Regions from separate parts of the Alteromonas sp. ABD4_190 genome, predicted to be linked through region 1. Evidence: predicted binding sites of a transcription regulator. Region 1 holds the regulator's gene; the other holds the start of a gene.
What was found. Region 1 encodes FNR, which switches genes on or off when oxygen is low (the NO sensors DNR and NnrR bind a similar motif). Its sites were predicted from a motif close to TTGATCTAGATCAA; they were not measured.
Positions count from the first base shown of each region.

Region 2: ACXAFM_RS11645 (GbsR/MarR family transcriptional regulator) is a predicted target of FNR. The motif match lies at 3,566-3,579, and genes of this name have one in related genera.

Region 1 covers NZ_JBSWWN010000002.1:8,784-16,479, forward strand. Annotated here, with positions in the region: gene uspE (universal stress protein UspE) at 1-438, opposite strand, end outside; gene fnr (fumarate/nitrate reduction transcriptional regulator Fnr) at 716-1,456, opposite strand; gene ACXAFM_RS17660 (sulfite exporter TauE/SafE family protein) at 1,502-2,161, opposite strand; gene ccoS (cbb3-type cytochrome oxidase assembly protein CcoS) at 2,148-2,378, opposite strand; gene ACXAFM_RS17670 (heavy metal translocating P-type ATPase) at 2,380-4,830, opposite strand; gene ACXAFM_RS17675 (FixH family protein) at 4,830-5,309, opposite strand; gene ccoP (cytochrome-c oxidase, cbb3-type subunit III) at 5,526-6,479, opposite strand; gene ACXAFM_RS17685 (cbb3-type cytochrome oxidase subunit 3) at 6,496-6,657, opposite strand; gene ccoO (cytochrome-c oxidase, cbb3-type subunit II) at 6,659-7,264, opposite strand; gene ccoN (cytochrome-c oxidase, cbb3-type subunit I) at 7,280-7,696, opposite strand, start outside.
Region 2 covers NZ_JBSWWN010000001.1:2,640,962-2,648,657, forward strand. Annotated here, with positions in the region: gene ACXAFM_RS11635 (cytochrome d ubiquinol oxidase subunit II) at 565-1,572, opposite strand; gene ACXAFM_RS11640 (cytochrome ubiquinol oxidase subunit I) at 1,584-2,957, opposite strand; gene ACXAFM_RS11645 (GbsR/MarR family transcriptional regulator) at 2,969-3,526, opposite strand; gene ACXAFM_RS11650 (ATP-binding protein) at 3,750-6,476, shown strand; gene ACXAFM_RS11655 (substrate-binding periplasmic protein) at 6,636-7,661, opposite strand.

The DNA.
Region 1 (7,696 bases):
GTGTTCTTTAACGAGCAGTACAGGGCGTGGGCACTTGCGCATTAGATGCCAGTCTGTAGGGGTAAAGATCACTGAGGCAAGGTCGTCATGTTTTTTAGTGGCTTTTACCACTAAGTCAATTTGGTTATTAAGGGCGTAATAAATAATCGACTCATAAGTACGGTTGTTCCACTCAACCACAATATCGGTCTCTGAAAAGCCTTGTTCTTTTAGCTGGGCAGATAACCATTTGGCGTGCTCTTTTGTAACGGCATCGCGCATTGATTCACGTTCGTCGGGGCTAAGCATGGTTGTCATATCGTAAGACAAATCATATACCACCATCATAGCGGTAACCGTGGCGCCGGTTTTTGACGCAAGTTCATAGGCACGGCTTAGGGCAGGCTGGTTGTCACGTTCCGCGTCCACCACGGCAAGAATTCGTTTACACTCAATCATAACGTCTCCTCAACTACAAAGCTTTGTATGGCTGTCGACATCGATATTGTTTCAAAACCGTTTACATTAACTATAAACGACATTTAGAAAAACGTGAGTTGTTTTCGATCAAGGATTAAATAATTCGTTGATAAAAAAAGGGCCAATTCGAATGTTACGGGAGCTTTAACGCACAATGGATGGATATCGTGTAACCCAGTGAGGGAATACAGTGAAACTTTAAAGGTTAAAACTAAAAAGCGCGCATGTAGCGCGCTAAAGATACCAGAAGAATAAATTAACCGTTACAGACTACGCTAGGGCCATTTAACGCCTCTAACTTGGTATTTAACCGATCAAAATCCAAAATAGAGATCAATTTACCGTCAACCTTGATAATGTTTTCCTTCTGAAAACGGCTCAGTAAACGGCTAATGGTTTCTATCGTTAAGCCTAAATAGTTTCCAATTTCGTTGCGCGTCATGGTTAAGTGGAATTCTCTATGGGAAAAGCCGCGTTCCTCAAAGCGCTGAGAAAGATGTGAGATAAAATATAATAAACGCTCTTCTGCAGTACGCTTGTTTAAAAGCATGATCATGTCGTGATCTTGTTTTATTTCAGCGCTCATGAAGCTCATGATCTGGTGGCGCAGCTTTGGAAATTGCACTGACATTTCGTCGAGAGTCTCGTAGGGAAGCTCACACACCATGGCTGTTTCTAGCGCAGAGGTGTAGCTTTGGTGTTTGTTCTCTCTTAATGCATCGAAACCGATAATGTCACCAGGAAAGTGGAAACCGGTAATCTGTTCTTCACCTTCGGTATTAGTCACAAATGATTTGAATGAACCGGTTCTCACTGCAAATAGAGAACGGAATTTATCACCAGTTTGAATCAGCGTGTCACCTTTATGAAGCGGCTTCTTGCGTTCAATAATATCGTCAAGAGATTCGATTTCTGTTTTGTTTAACGCCACCGGTAAACACAGGTGACTGAAACTACAGTTTTGACAGTGAATAGAAAATTGGCTTCCTTTGCTCATAATGCACGCTCTGTAAAAGAATACCCGACAATAATACACCCATTTTTAAACGATTGCGCTATGAATAAGATAAGCGGCATATATGGCCATTATTCCTGCAATAATTTGTCTAACATGGTTATGTTGAAAACATCGAACTATATACTGGCTACCAGCGCTTGCGGCGAGCAAGGTGGGTAATGTACCTAAACCGAAGAAGAACATAATAGCAGCGCCTTCTAGCGCATTCCCCGCCGCGAGAGACCAGGTAAGTGTGGAATACACCAACCCGCAAGGAAGCCAACCCCAAATAAAACCATAGGGAATAGCGCTAAAAGGGGTTTTAAAAGGTAAAAAACGCTTAGATAATGGCTGCAGTTTGGAAAATAAACCTTTTCCTGCGTTTTCCAACACCGTTAAACCCGTCCACCATTTGCCTAAATAACAGGCCAGCAACAACAGCATAAGGCCGCTTAGCAAGGATAGGGCATAGTTGGCAAGGGGCACGTAGTCGGCGGCTATTTTGCCAAGCGCCCCGGTTATTGCTCCGGCGATGGTGTAGCTCACTATACGTCCCATGTTATAGGCAAGGGTATAGGGTAGTGCTGAAGCGCCTTTAGGCGATACCATCCTTAGCGCAGCGACAATTCCACCGCACATTCCCACACAGTGAACTCCGCCGGCTAAGCCGATAAGAAAGGCAGAGAAGTAGTTAATCCCTTCCATTTGGCGCTTGGCTTTTGTCTACTTTATTGTCTTGAAGTTGCTTGCGTTGCTCAGCTAGCTTTTTTTCTTCTGGCGGAAGGTCATCGTCAAATAGAATACTGTACCCCTGACGGTCTAGATCCTCGAATTGATTAGTTTTCACCGCCCAAAAGAATATCACGATAGCGACAGCGACTATGATAATGGCGATTGGAATTAATACGTAAATAATACTCATGCTATTTGCTCAAAAGTCGCGTTGAGTTTGTGACTACAATAATACTGCTTAACGACATACCAACAACAGCCATCCACGGTGAAAGTAGGCCAGACACGGCGAAAGGCAGAATCAAAACGTTGTAACCTACCGACCATCCTATATTTTGTCTAATTTTTTGCTTCACTTGGTGAGCGGTTTTAATCAGTTCAGGTACAGAAAGTAGCTGATCGCCAAGTAATATGACATCAGCAGCAGTTTTAGCCACGTCTGTGGCATTACCCACTGCAATTGCCACATCTGCACTGGCGAGCACAGGTGCATCATTAATACCATCACCCATCATCATTACTTTCGCGCCAGATTGCTGCATAGCCTGTACAGCATCGTATTTCTGCTCTGGTGTGAGCCCACCTTTAGCTGTTGATATTGGCAAGGAAGCGGTAAGAGCGTCCACGTTTTGTTGTGTATCGCCACTTAATACTGCAAGGGTGTGACTTTTTGCCAGAATATTTAAGGTTTCTTGAGTATCCTCTCGCAACGTGTCGCTTACCTCAAACGCCGCCATAATACGGCCCTTCAAGGTGACAAACACATTGGCTGACGGATAATCCTTAAGAAGCTTTTGTTGTGATTCGTGGACACAAAATTGGGCAGAGCCCATTGAAAACAAGGTGTCGTTAATTTCACCGCTGATGCCGCCTCCTGGCGTCACGGTAAAATTAACCACATTGTGGATAGTTTGTCTGCTGGAGGCATTATCCGTACCATGGACGTTACTATCGCCAAGGGCTTTATTGGCGCTAAAGGCTTTAGCAATTGGGTGTTCAGAGCGAGATTCTAGCGCGCGGGCGATTGATAGCGCACTTTGGCTGTCTACGCCGTCAGCATACCAGGCGTTTGATATAGTGAACTTACCTTGTGTCAGCGTACCGGTTTTGTCGAGTGCGATAGTGTCAATGCCAGTGATTTGCTCAAGCGCATCGGCGCGTTTTAGTAAAATACCTTGTCGGTTTAACTTTGCCATAGCGCAGGTTAACGCTGATGGTGTAGCCAACCCTAATGCGCAAGGACAGGTTGCTACCAACACGGAAATGGTGATCCAAAACGCATCATCACTGCCGTTATAGGCCCAAAAGCCATAAGTTAAGGCAGAAACCAGCAAGACAGCTGTCACAAAATATCGAGAAAAGTTATCAGCTATTTGTGCCGCTTTAGGCTTATTCGCCATAGCACTTGCTTGCAGCCTTACAATTTGATTTACCAGTGCATTTTTGAGAGTTTGTGTCACTTTAATGGTAAGGCTGCCGTCTTGACACACAGTACCACCATATACGGTGCTACTGTTTGACTTGCGCACCGGGTTAAACTCACCGGTAAGCATAGATTCGTCAACCGCTGCGTTACCTTCGGTCACCACCCCATCAATGGGGATCGTTTCACCAGGCTTAACCAGCACCACATCGTCAATTTTTAACTGCTTTGCCAGACACTCGGTTAGGCTGCCATCTGGCAGTAATTTGGTGGCTGAAACGGGTACATACTGCATCATATTGGCAGAAATCTGTGCGGCGCGATGACGGCTACGATGTTCTAAAAAGCGGCTAAGTAATAGCAGGAAAATGAACATACAAATAGATTCAAAATACACATCGCCTTGCTCTAATACTGTAGAGCGAATTCCGGCTATGTAGGTACCGAATACGGCGAGCGTAACGGGCACATCCATATTAACCGTTCTGGCGCTTAGCGCTTTGGCGGCGCCCACATAAAAAGTGCTGCCTGAGTACAGTACTACAGGTGTAGTAAGCGTAAGGGCGACCCAGTAAAAATACTGTCGGGTTTCTAATTCAATAGCGCCAAACCAGTCAAAATACAGCCCCGTCATCAGCATCATCACCTGCATGGTCATAATGCCTGCAAGGCCAAGCTTCTTCAGAAAGGTCTTTTGTTCGCGTTTATAACTGGCTTCGTGTTCATCGGGGTGAAATGGCGACCCAATATAACCAATGCGTTTTAGTGTAGAAAGAATTTGGCTAAGCTTAATTTGAAACGGTGACCAAGTAACTAAAGCGCGACGCTCTTGAACATTTACAGCTACTTGCTTGATGCCTTCAACTTTTGATAATTGCTTTTCAATTAGCCATCCACACGCAGCGCACGTGATACCTTCAAGGGTTAATTGAATCTGCTTATCTTGCCCCTCATCAAAAACGAATTCTTCTTGAAGAGCAGGGTCGTCATACACTTTGAGTTTGTCGAGTGTCTCTAGAATGCCATCGTCAGATTTTTGCGCCGGTTCGGTTCTAAACTGGTAATAGTCTTCAAGACCATTGGTTACAATGGCTTCGGCCACGGCTAAACATCCAGGACAACACATGTCGCGTTGCTGCCCTAATATGACGGTAGTAAATTTTCCATCGTCGGAGCCCGCAATAGGCAAGCCGCAATGGTAACAGTCGTGCTCGGCCATTATGGATTGAATTTCATCTTGCCAGAGTGGGGCAGATAGATGGTATTTTGAATTTTCCAGCTATCATCAATAGGGGTTAGCGATACGCGCCATTTACCATCAAGATCTTCTTCGACAAAACCGCGATAAATACCCTTAGCATCGCGGCTTAATAAAACGCTGACATCACGCTCTTCAAGCGTTACGTGATAAAAGCTTAGTTTAACCGCATTACCTTCTTGTGGAATACCTGAATGAAACTCTAGCGCTATGCTGCCATCTTCAATGGTTAAATCGGTAGTGATATTCATGCGACGGGCTACGGCTTCTTTATCCAATCGCGCATTAATTGCTTTTCCTTCCTTGTAGTAGTCGTCCACCACTAGGCTATCTTCAGTACTAATAGCAAGCTTTAATAATACGCCGCCCATAATGAGCGTGATAATAGGAACGGCAATTAAAAACCAGGGCCAGAACTCTTTATACCAGGGTCTATTCATTGAAATCTTTTCTCGTGTTTACTTCGCTAACAACATATTTATTTTTACTGCCCCAACTACATGTTTAGCCGGGAAATAAGAATAAATATAATGTTTGCGAGACATACTAAATGTGAACAAAGATTGTTCGTACAGCACTCCCTATATCGCTGTATTTTCTCATAAAAAAAGCCCCGTAGTAACGAGGCTTTTTAAGATATTTAATGATTTAAATCATTAATCATTTGAAAGGCTGTAAACATACGCTGCAACAACGTGAATTTTGTCATCACCCAAGGTTTTCTTGAATGAAGGCATTACACCGTTACGACCGTAAGTAAGCGTTTCTGTTACCGCTCTGTGGCTGCCGCCGTATAGCCAGATATTGTCAGTAAGGTTTGGTGCACCAAGTGCTTGGTTACCTTTACCGTCCATACCGTGACAAGCCGCACACGCTGCGAAACGTGCTTTACCTGCTTCTGCAAGCTGAGGGTCCACATCGCGACCGCTTAAACTAAGTACGTAGTTAACCGCTTCTTCGATACCGTCTTCACCCATAGCATCTAGCCATGCTGGCATAGCTGCTTTACGACCAAGCGTAAGAGTTTCAACGATTTTCGCACCTGAACCACCGTACAACCAGTCGTTGTCCGTTAGGTTAGGGAAGCCGCCATTTTGACCACGAGCATCAGAACCGTGACACTGAGAGCAATTTTGTAGGAACAAACGCTGACCTACTTTGTTTGCTTCTGGGTCTTTAGCCAGTTCTTCAACAGGAACTTGTGCATACGCTTCGAAGATCGGGTCGAACTTCTCAGCAGCAAAATCAAGTTCACGGTCATATTCTACTAGATAGCCTTGCTCTTTTGCGTCAATACGCGCTTGAGCAGACTCTTCTAGCGACTGGATATTTTGGTTAGAACTCTTCCAACCCCAAATACCTTCATACGCACCTAGGCCAGGATAAAGCGCTAGGTATATAAAGCCCCAAACGATGGTCATGTAGAACATAATTGTCCACCAGCGAGGTAGTTGGTTATTTAACTCCTCAATACCATCAAATTCGTGACCCATTGACTCACCTTCAGCGACGCCAGTCTTGTTAGACAGGCACCAGCGAAGAAGGAAGTAGCAACCAATGATCAACCCTAGGGTTATCACGGAAATCCAAATTGTCCAAAACATACTCATGAGTTCGAGACTCCTGCTAATCTTCTTTTGATTTTTCTTTTTCTTCGTCTGCAAACGGTAAGTTTGCTGCTTCATCGAATTTCTTCTTGTTGCGGCCGCTAAACGCCCACCACACGACGCCGATGAAGCTTACAAAGACGATGACAGTAAAAATGCTGCCTACAATTCCCTGGTCCATATTATTTCAAATGTGTGCCAAGAGACTGTAGATAAGCAATAAGGGCCTGCATTTCCGTTTTACCCTGTACTGCCGCTTTCGCACCCGCAATATCTTCGTCGGTATACGGAACACCAAATCCACGGAATACTTCCATTTTTTCAGCTGTTAACTCGCCATTAAGCGTGTTTTCCGCAAGCCAAGGGAAACCTGGCATGTTCGACTCTGGTACTACGTTACGAGGATTAAGCAGGTGAACTCGGTGCCATTCGTCGCTGTAACGACCACCAACACGTGCTAGGTCAGGACCAGTACGCTTAGAACCCCAAAGGAAAGGGTGCTCCCATACTGACTCACCGGCAACGCTGTAGTGACCATAACGCTCTGTTTCTGCGCGGAATGGACGGATCATCTGGCTGTGACACCCTACACAACCTTCACGGATGTAGATGTCACGACCTTCAAGCTCAAGCGCTGTATATGGACGTAGGCCTGTTACTGGTTCCATTACTTGCTGTTGAAACATCAACGGCGTAATTTGAACCATGGCACCGAAGCTGATAGCGATAAGGATTAATACCGTTAACAGACCGACGTTCTTTTCAATTAACTCATGTGCGTTTTTCATTATTCGTCTCCTTTACTACGCTGGCTGAGTCGCTGGATCTGCAGCGATACTGCCTTTAGGTGCACGAACGGTTTTCCATGTGTTGTATGCCATAACAAGCATACCTGCTACCACGAAACAACCACCAATGAAACGAACCACATAGAAAGGCTTAGATGCTTCTAATGACTCAACAAAGCTATAGGTTAACGTACCGTCAGCATTTACTGCACGCCACATTAGACCCTGTAGTACACCAGACATCCACATTGCTACGATGTATAGAACAACACCGATAGTTGCGAACCAGAAGTGTACGTTAACTAGCTTGGTGCTATACATAGCGCGCTGACCGAATAGCACTGGAATTAAGTGGTAAATTGAACCAATTGAAACCATTGCAACCCAACCTAGAGCACCAGAGTGTACGTGACCAATTGTCCAGTCAGTGTA
Region 2 (7,696 bases), on a different contig from region 1:
CCATATAAATTAATGATTTTGGTCTTCAACGTGCTGGTCGGCAAATATCTTGGATTTCTTTTTAATTTTACATCCTAAGATACGCTGCGCATTTTTACGGCCGATGTAATGAGCGACTGTATAGGGGTGCGCGCGTTTGAAGAACCGTGAGAACGAATGGAATACATTTTCCATAGTATTGGCTCCTTCTAGTAAAAATTGCCCCAAATAAAATATAGTAATATTACAGTTTGATGTCAACAAAATAATTGTCATTAAACAATTTAGATATCTCGTTCACATGATAAGGATAGACTAAGTACAACTGAGCACCCTCTATTCATTGATATACATTGTTCGAGAGAAAGGATCATATCTTGATCGCAGGTTTTCAGATCGAGTTTCCGAGCAGGTTATAGTCGTCGCCGAAAACGCCACAGGCCAGAAAGTAGTTGGAAACAGAATAAACTCACAACGTATAAGCGCCAATTATAGCGCTGAATAGAAAGTGAACACCACTGACTATCAGTGATGTTCACTATTGTTTTGAGTAATTAGGATCTGCTGGGATCCCAATAATAAATACTAGTAGTAAGAAAGCTTCTCTGATTTACCGGAGAAAATCTTATACACCATGGCCGTATAAGCCAGAATGATTGGCACAACAATAACTACACCGACTAGCAAGAAGCGCAGGGAGTTAGCGTCACTGAGCGCATCCATCACCGTCATCTGCCCAGGTATAATAAACGGGTAGTAACTAATGCCAAATGCGGTAAAGCAAAGTAAAAATACAAGCAAGGCTATAAAGAACGGAAGCCATTCGCCTTTACCTTGAGCGTCAGGCAGCTTTTTAAGCAATACCCCACACAATGCTAAAAGCGCAAAACATGCTACGGGTATAGCAAAAAGCACATAGCCCCAAGGTGCAGACAGCCATAAGTCTCGCACATCATCGTGTAGGGTTAAATTAGCGATACTTACTGCAGTAATTCCCACAGCCAGTACAACCAACCCTCGGCGTGCCCAATAATATGCTTTTTCTTGAAGCTCTCCTTCGCCTTTGAGTATTAACCAGCATGAGCCAATAAATGCATAGGCCGCTGTTACTCCAAATGCCGCAAGTAGAGCAAAGCCTTGAGCCCAAATATCAGTGCGAAGCCCTGTCACGTAAATACCTAACATGTATCCTTGCGCGAGCGTAGTTAAAAGCGAACCGTATTTAAATACTAAATCCCACTTACGCTTTTTCACCTGCACAACCTTGGCGCGAAAATCGAATGCCACACCGCGCAAAATAAGCCCTAACAACATGAAAGTTGCAGGTAAGTACAGAGTTTGCAGAAACTCGCTATGGGCTTCAGGAAAAGCAATGAGCAGTAAGCCTATGGCAAGCACAAGCCAGGTTTCATTGGCATCCCAGTAAGGCCCAATAGAGGCTATCATATCGTCGCGAAAAGCCTCTTTTCTTGGCGGTATTAATACGCCAACACCTAAGTCATAGCCATCTAAAATAGCGTACAGTAATACAGATAAACCAAGTAAGCCGACGTAGATGTTTCCAAGCATTTCTGCTGATACATTTTCAAACATGTTTGCTCTCCTTATACCGTGCTTGGGTCAGGTTCAGAGGGTTGCATCTTAGCCTTCGCTACTTCGCGCTCTTCCGTCGTTATTTCCTCGATTTCCACTGCTTTTCTACACATCAACATAAGCGTTCCCATGTATGCGATTAAGAGCACCGTGTAAATGACGAGGTAAAGCGTGAACGACAGAGCAATATTGGCCGGTGGCAATTGGGTAACAGCATCAGCGGTTCTTAAGACGCCACTCACCAAATAAGGCTGTCGACCTATTTCTGTAACGTACCAGCCAGCTAACGTTGCTATCCAGCCGCTAAATGCCATACCTGCAAACGTACGTTTCAGCCACACAGGAAATTCTTTCTTGCGAATAAGGTAAAGACTACCAAGCCATGAAACAGCCAGCATTAGCATACCCATACCTACCATGACTCTGAAGCCGAAGAAAACAGGGGCTACAGGTGGGTGCTCTCCCTCAAACTCATTAAGCCCTTCTATCTCTCCTTTGAGCTCATGGGTAAGAATTAAACTTGCACCGTAGGGAATAGGAATTTCAAAATGATTCTCTTTGCTTTCTTCGTCAGGAATTGCAAAAAGCAACAAAGGTGCGCCTTCAGTGGTTTCCCAAAGCCCTTCCATCGCTGCCACTTTTTGAGGTTGATGTTCAAGGGTATTTAAACCGTGCATGTCGCCCGCAAAAATTTGCAGCGGAATTAACACTGCCGCCGTATAGGTGGCAGTTTTAAGCGCGAGCTTAGGCGCAAGCTTGTCGTCGCCTTTAAGCATGCGGTAGGCTGAAAGCCCGGCAATAAGGAAACTAGCCGTTAACCCAGACGCCAACATCATATGAGCAAAGCGATAAGGGAAAGATGGGTTGAAAATGATTTCTTTCCAGTTGGTGGCATACACCACACCATCGACTACTTCAAAACCTTGTGGGGTTTGCATCCAGCTATTAAGCGCTAATATCCAAAATGCAGATGTTGTGGTGCCGAGAGCGACTATAAGGGTGGATGCTGTATGCAGCCAGTTAGGAACACGGCGTATACCAAATAGCATGATGCCTAAAAACGTGGCTTCTAAGAAAAAAGCGGTCAGTACCTCGTAACCTAAGAGCGGACCGGCCACGTTACCCACTTTCTCCATGAATCCAGGCCAATTAGTGCCAAACTGAAATGACATTGTGACGCCGCTAACCACGCCTAATGCAAAGCTTAGGGCAAAAACACGTACCCAAAAACGATACATGCGCATCCACACAGGGTGACCTGAAATGTTAGAACGCAGTTTAAAATAGAATAGAAACCAGCCCATCGCCATGGTGATGGTTGGAAATAAAATATGGAAACTAATATTTAACGCAAATTGTAATCGAGACAGCAAGAATGCATCCACAGAGAGCCCCCTTAGTTAACGCTGTTTTTCCCCGGAAGCAGCTTGTCCTTAAGCTCAAGCATACGGCCCACGCCAGAACCTAACTTCATCAACGTGTTTAGCTTTTCAGGTCCAAGATTTTGAAGCTCTTCAGACCATGCCGTAATTGATTCGAGTAAATCATGAATTTCGTTCAGTTTATGTTGGGCGTTTGCCTCCTTTTCATTAGCAGGTGCGTCAAGAAGCAAATCCCGAAGCAGGCTCATGGTTGGGTCTATTTCGCGCTTTCTGCGCTCTTCAAATACTCTGTTTGCTAATGTCCAGATATCGCCAGCGGGAATAAAGAACTCTTTTCTTTCGCCGGGAACGTGATGTTGTTTTACTAGGCGCCATGATTGAAGCTCTTTTAAACCCATACTGGTATTGCCTCTGGAGATATTGAGCGCATCGGCAACCTCTTGTGCCGAAATGGGCTCTTCGTTTAATACAATAAGCGCAAGAATTTGCCCTACTGTTCTATTAAAACCCCAGCGACTTCCCATTTCGCCAAAGTGCATGACTGCAGATGTAATTAAAGGCGTCATTTTCATTCTTATTTTCCAGAAGTTTCAGAAATTACTGAAAGTTTATTGCGTCAGATCAAAAAAAGCAACAATAAAAAGCTTTGTAAGCTAAATTTTATTGATAATTTAATAAAAGTTAATTAGGAAAGTTTCAACGATATTGCATGCTTTGGTTGCAATAAGTTGTTATCGTGGTTGTGTAATTAAAACCCTCATGAAAGTTAGCTTTCAAAATTTCTCGGCCAAGGCAATGCAACACGTTACAGATAAAAAGATAAAGACGCTTCAGAACTGCGAAGATGAAGCTATTCACCTAATCGAAAGTGTTCAAAGCTTTGGTTACGTTATAGCGGTAGACCCTGAAACTAAAAAAATTCAGGTGTTCAGTGAAAACATCAATGAACTATTTAAAGTCAGTATCACTGCGGGTGAAACCCTTATTACTGAACTCATCGATACCCCTTCTGATGATGCCCCCACTTTTCAAAGTATTTATCAAAGCGTAAAAGGCGGAGACACGCGCCGAGCGTATCAATGGAAATTTGCCGACAACGCGCTTCATTTAGACAACTGGGAAAAAGAGGGTAGCGGTGTCGCGTTCGATTCAAACGGTTTACTTGTTATTGAATTAGAGCCCACCCCGCAGCTTAGCTATGAAGCTGCCCAACAATGGGTACCGATGGACGTAGATATTCGCACATTGCTTCCTGATGTGGATGGATGCGAGTCTATCAGTGATGTCGCAGACGCCATTGCGGGCGTATTTAAGCGCTATATAGGGTTTGATTCGGTGATGGTTTATCAGTTCGATAAAACCTATAGCGGAGAAGTAATTGGCGAAGCAAAATTACCAGCTTCACGCTCTTTCAAAGGTTTGAAATTTCCGGCATCTGATATTCCTAGCCAAGCCCGAGCTCTGTACTTAAAAAATCGCGTACGTTGCGTATTTGACGTAGAACAAAACCCTATTGCTTTAAAGCCAACAGTGCAAGAAGCAGAGCGACCGCCACTGGATTTATCCATGTCTATGGTTCGTTCAGTGTCGCCGGTTCATATTACTTATCTTAAAAACATGGGTATACGTTCATCGTTTTCAGTGTCCCTTGTGTTTGAAGGTAAACTTTGGGGGTTACTTGCTTGTCACAATAACGAGCCTAAATATATCGACCAAAAAAAGCGTTTGGTATGCGAATCCCTCGGTCATCTCTATGCGTGGCAGCTACACACTAAAGCCTTGCATGAAAAGAAAGAACAGTTTCAAATTCGCCAACGTAAGCTAAACACTATTATTCATCAGCTTACTGGCTTTGCTAACCCGCTTGAGGCGATAACCCAAAAAGAAAAAGGCCTTTTGGATGTTGCCAATGCATGTGGTATGGCGGTTATTACCCCTGTAGATAAATATTTAGTAGGTAAAACGCCCTCTGAACAAACATTAACTCGCCTTCTCGACAAATTCGTCATTCCAAATTCTGAAGAGTCAATTGCTATTAGCAAGCTGGCGGAAGAAGTGTCGGAGCAATGTGACCTCAATGGCATTCGCGGCATGTATATATCCTGTGTATCTGCCAAGCTTGGTTACTACACGGTTTGGTTTAGAGAGCAAAAAGACAAAACCATACGATGGGCGGGCCGCGAAGCCGCAAACAAAGATATTGGTAAGGTACTAACGCCTCGTAATTCCTTTGATATGTACTTACAAAGTGTTGCTGATGAGTCGATTGAGTGGAGTGAGGATGATCAGCTTATAATAGAAGGTTTTGATCATCTATTTATACCTTACGCGCTAAGCCTGAAAGCTTCGCTCGATAAGCAAATTAGTAAATTAGAAGAGTTAGATAAAGCTAAAGATCAGTTTTTAGCGAGTATTTCCCATGAACTTCGTTCACCCCTTAATTCAATTGTAGGTTGGACCGATTTAGCCCTGATGGATGTGACGAATGTCGATAGAATGTCCGACGCATTAGGCGTTATCAAACGCGCTGCGTCTACACAGGCCGCCTTAATAAATGACATTTTAGATTTGTCGCGCATTATCTCCGGCACCATGAAGCTCAGCACGCATTCACTTAATATTGCTTCATCTATTTCTGAGGTGGCTAAATCATTTGAAGCGGGCTTTGCCAGCAAGAATATCCATTTGTCGATCAATTGCGAAGACGAGCATACTCAAATTCTGGGTGATAATTTGCGTATTAAGCAGGTGATAAATAATCTGCTCAGTAACGCTCTTAAATTTACAGCAAAAGGCGGAACCGTACATGTGCGGGGCCGAAGAGAACATTCAAATTACTTGTTTCGTGTAAAAGACAACGGTAAAGGAATGACCCAAGATCAGATAGCCCGGGTTTTTGAGCGCTTTTACCAAGGTAAAGATTCTCATAACAAACTCGGCTTGGGGCTGGGTTTATCCATTGTAAAGAGCTTAGTTGAAATGCACGGCGGGGAAATTCGCGCCGAAAGTGATGGACCAAATTCCGGGACTACTTTCTTTGTATCTTTGCCTATTGCTCCTCTTAGCTTGCACGATGACATTATCGAAACCAAGAATAGCGAAATCAGTGATTTAACCGAGTCTTTGCGTTTAAGCGGTTTACGAATCTTGGTAGCAGAAGACGAGCAAGACGCCCGTGACTTTATAAAGTTATTTTTAGAGTCTAACGGTGCCCGCGTCAACGTAGTTAAAAACGGGCTGCTCGCATGGAAAGAGCTAAACGATATGCCCGAAGCTTTCGATCTATTACTGTCGGATATTGGCATGCCGGAAATGGATGGGTTAGGTCTAGTGTTAAAAATAAGAGCTAGCGAAATCCCCGAGATTGCGAAGCTCAACGCTGTGGCACTTACTGCATACGCCTATACATCAGACCGCGTTAAAGCCCTTAAAGCCGGCTTCAATAATTACGTATCTAAACCCGTTGACGGAGAAGAGTTGCTGACTATTTTGGAAATGTACATGCCAGAAACGTCACTCTAATAGCTGAAAACCGCGCCTGTAGGTCTAGACAGCCTTCAGCGCGCGGATAAGTGCATACTGCGTGGCATTGTATTGACTACAACCTGAATACAGAGTCTTAAATCAGGCTCCGTTGATGCCCAATAGCGAGTTAGGATCTGTTAGGCTTTCAAAATTCATCTACCAGCGGCGAAGCAGCTGTTCATAGACACTTTTATCTAAAAGTGACTCTCGGGCCGATAAGCTTTCTTTAGCTGAGAGTACTGCGCGTGCCTCTTCTAACGATACATATTGCTTACCATCAACATAAAACATGCTGCTTTCAGAGGTAGGCTTACCATCTAGCGAGTAAACTGTGTCTAATAAGTCCGCAGTTGTAGTTATGCTGCTATGTCCAATATAGTCGGCTACGCCATCTCCATTCACATCTTTCGTTAGCCATGCCAATGCAAGAGGCTGATTAAGTTCACCGTTATTTTGTAACGTTGATATGGCTTGGTTAAATTTTGCAATAATGCTCTCAGCACTGGCAACATTTTTACTGATAGCTATTTGAAACCCCGTTTTGGCTAAAGGCTTTGCTGAAAAGTGCAAAGTTTCTTCGTTATCGTTCGCCAGCAGTATGTTTAGCTCTCGCGTGAGAAGCTGGGTAGTAATCAAGTAAGGTGCTCTATCATCGGCAAGTTGGCGAAAGGCATCAAACGTTGTGGGGTTGCGCGACCACTTTATATCTTTAAGTAGTCTGAACGAGGGTGTGTTTGCAAAGCGGTTTTCAATCGCAACCCGGTTACCTTTTAAGTGTGGAAAAAGCTTTATGTCTTCTACGTTTGCCTTCTTACTTACTGCGTAAAGATAAACAGGTAAGTAAATGTCGGATAGAAAATAATTGCTGCTGTCCTCGCCCAAATTTATGTGGGCAAACTCACCGTCTAATTTCCCTGTTAGTACAGAGCTACCTAAAAAAGCTTGTCGCATAACCTGAAGTTGAATATCCAACTCCGCCTTTTCAAACACCTTTTCAAGCAAAGCATTAACTCGAGCAGGCTCACCATCATCGCTTATATAAGTTTCAAAGGAAGCGGCACCTAAAGTCGTGGGGGCGGCTTGTAAAGGCGAAATGTTGACTAAACAAAGGGCAAGGATGATGCCTAACAAGGAAAGGCGTCGAGCAAAAAAAGAGAGCGAAAATGCGCTAAATCTTACCAAAGGTGAACTCCGAACTGCCGTCATGCATTTATTAC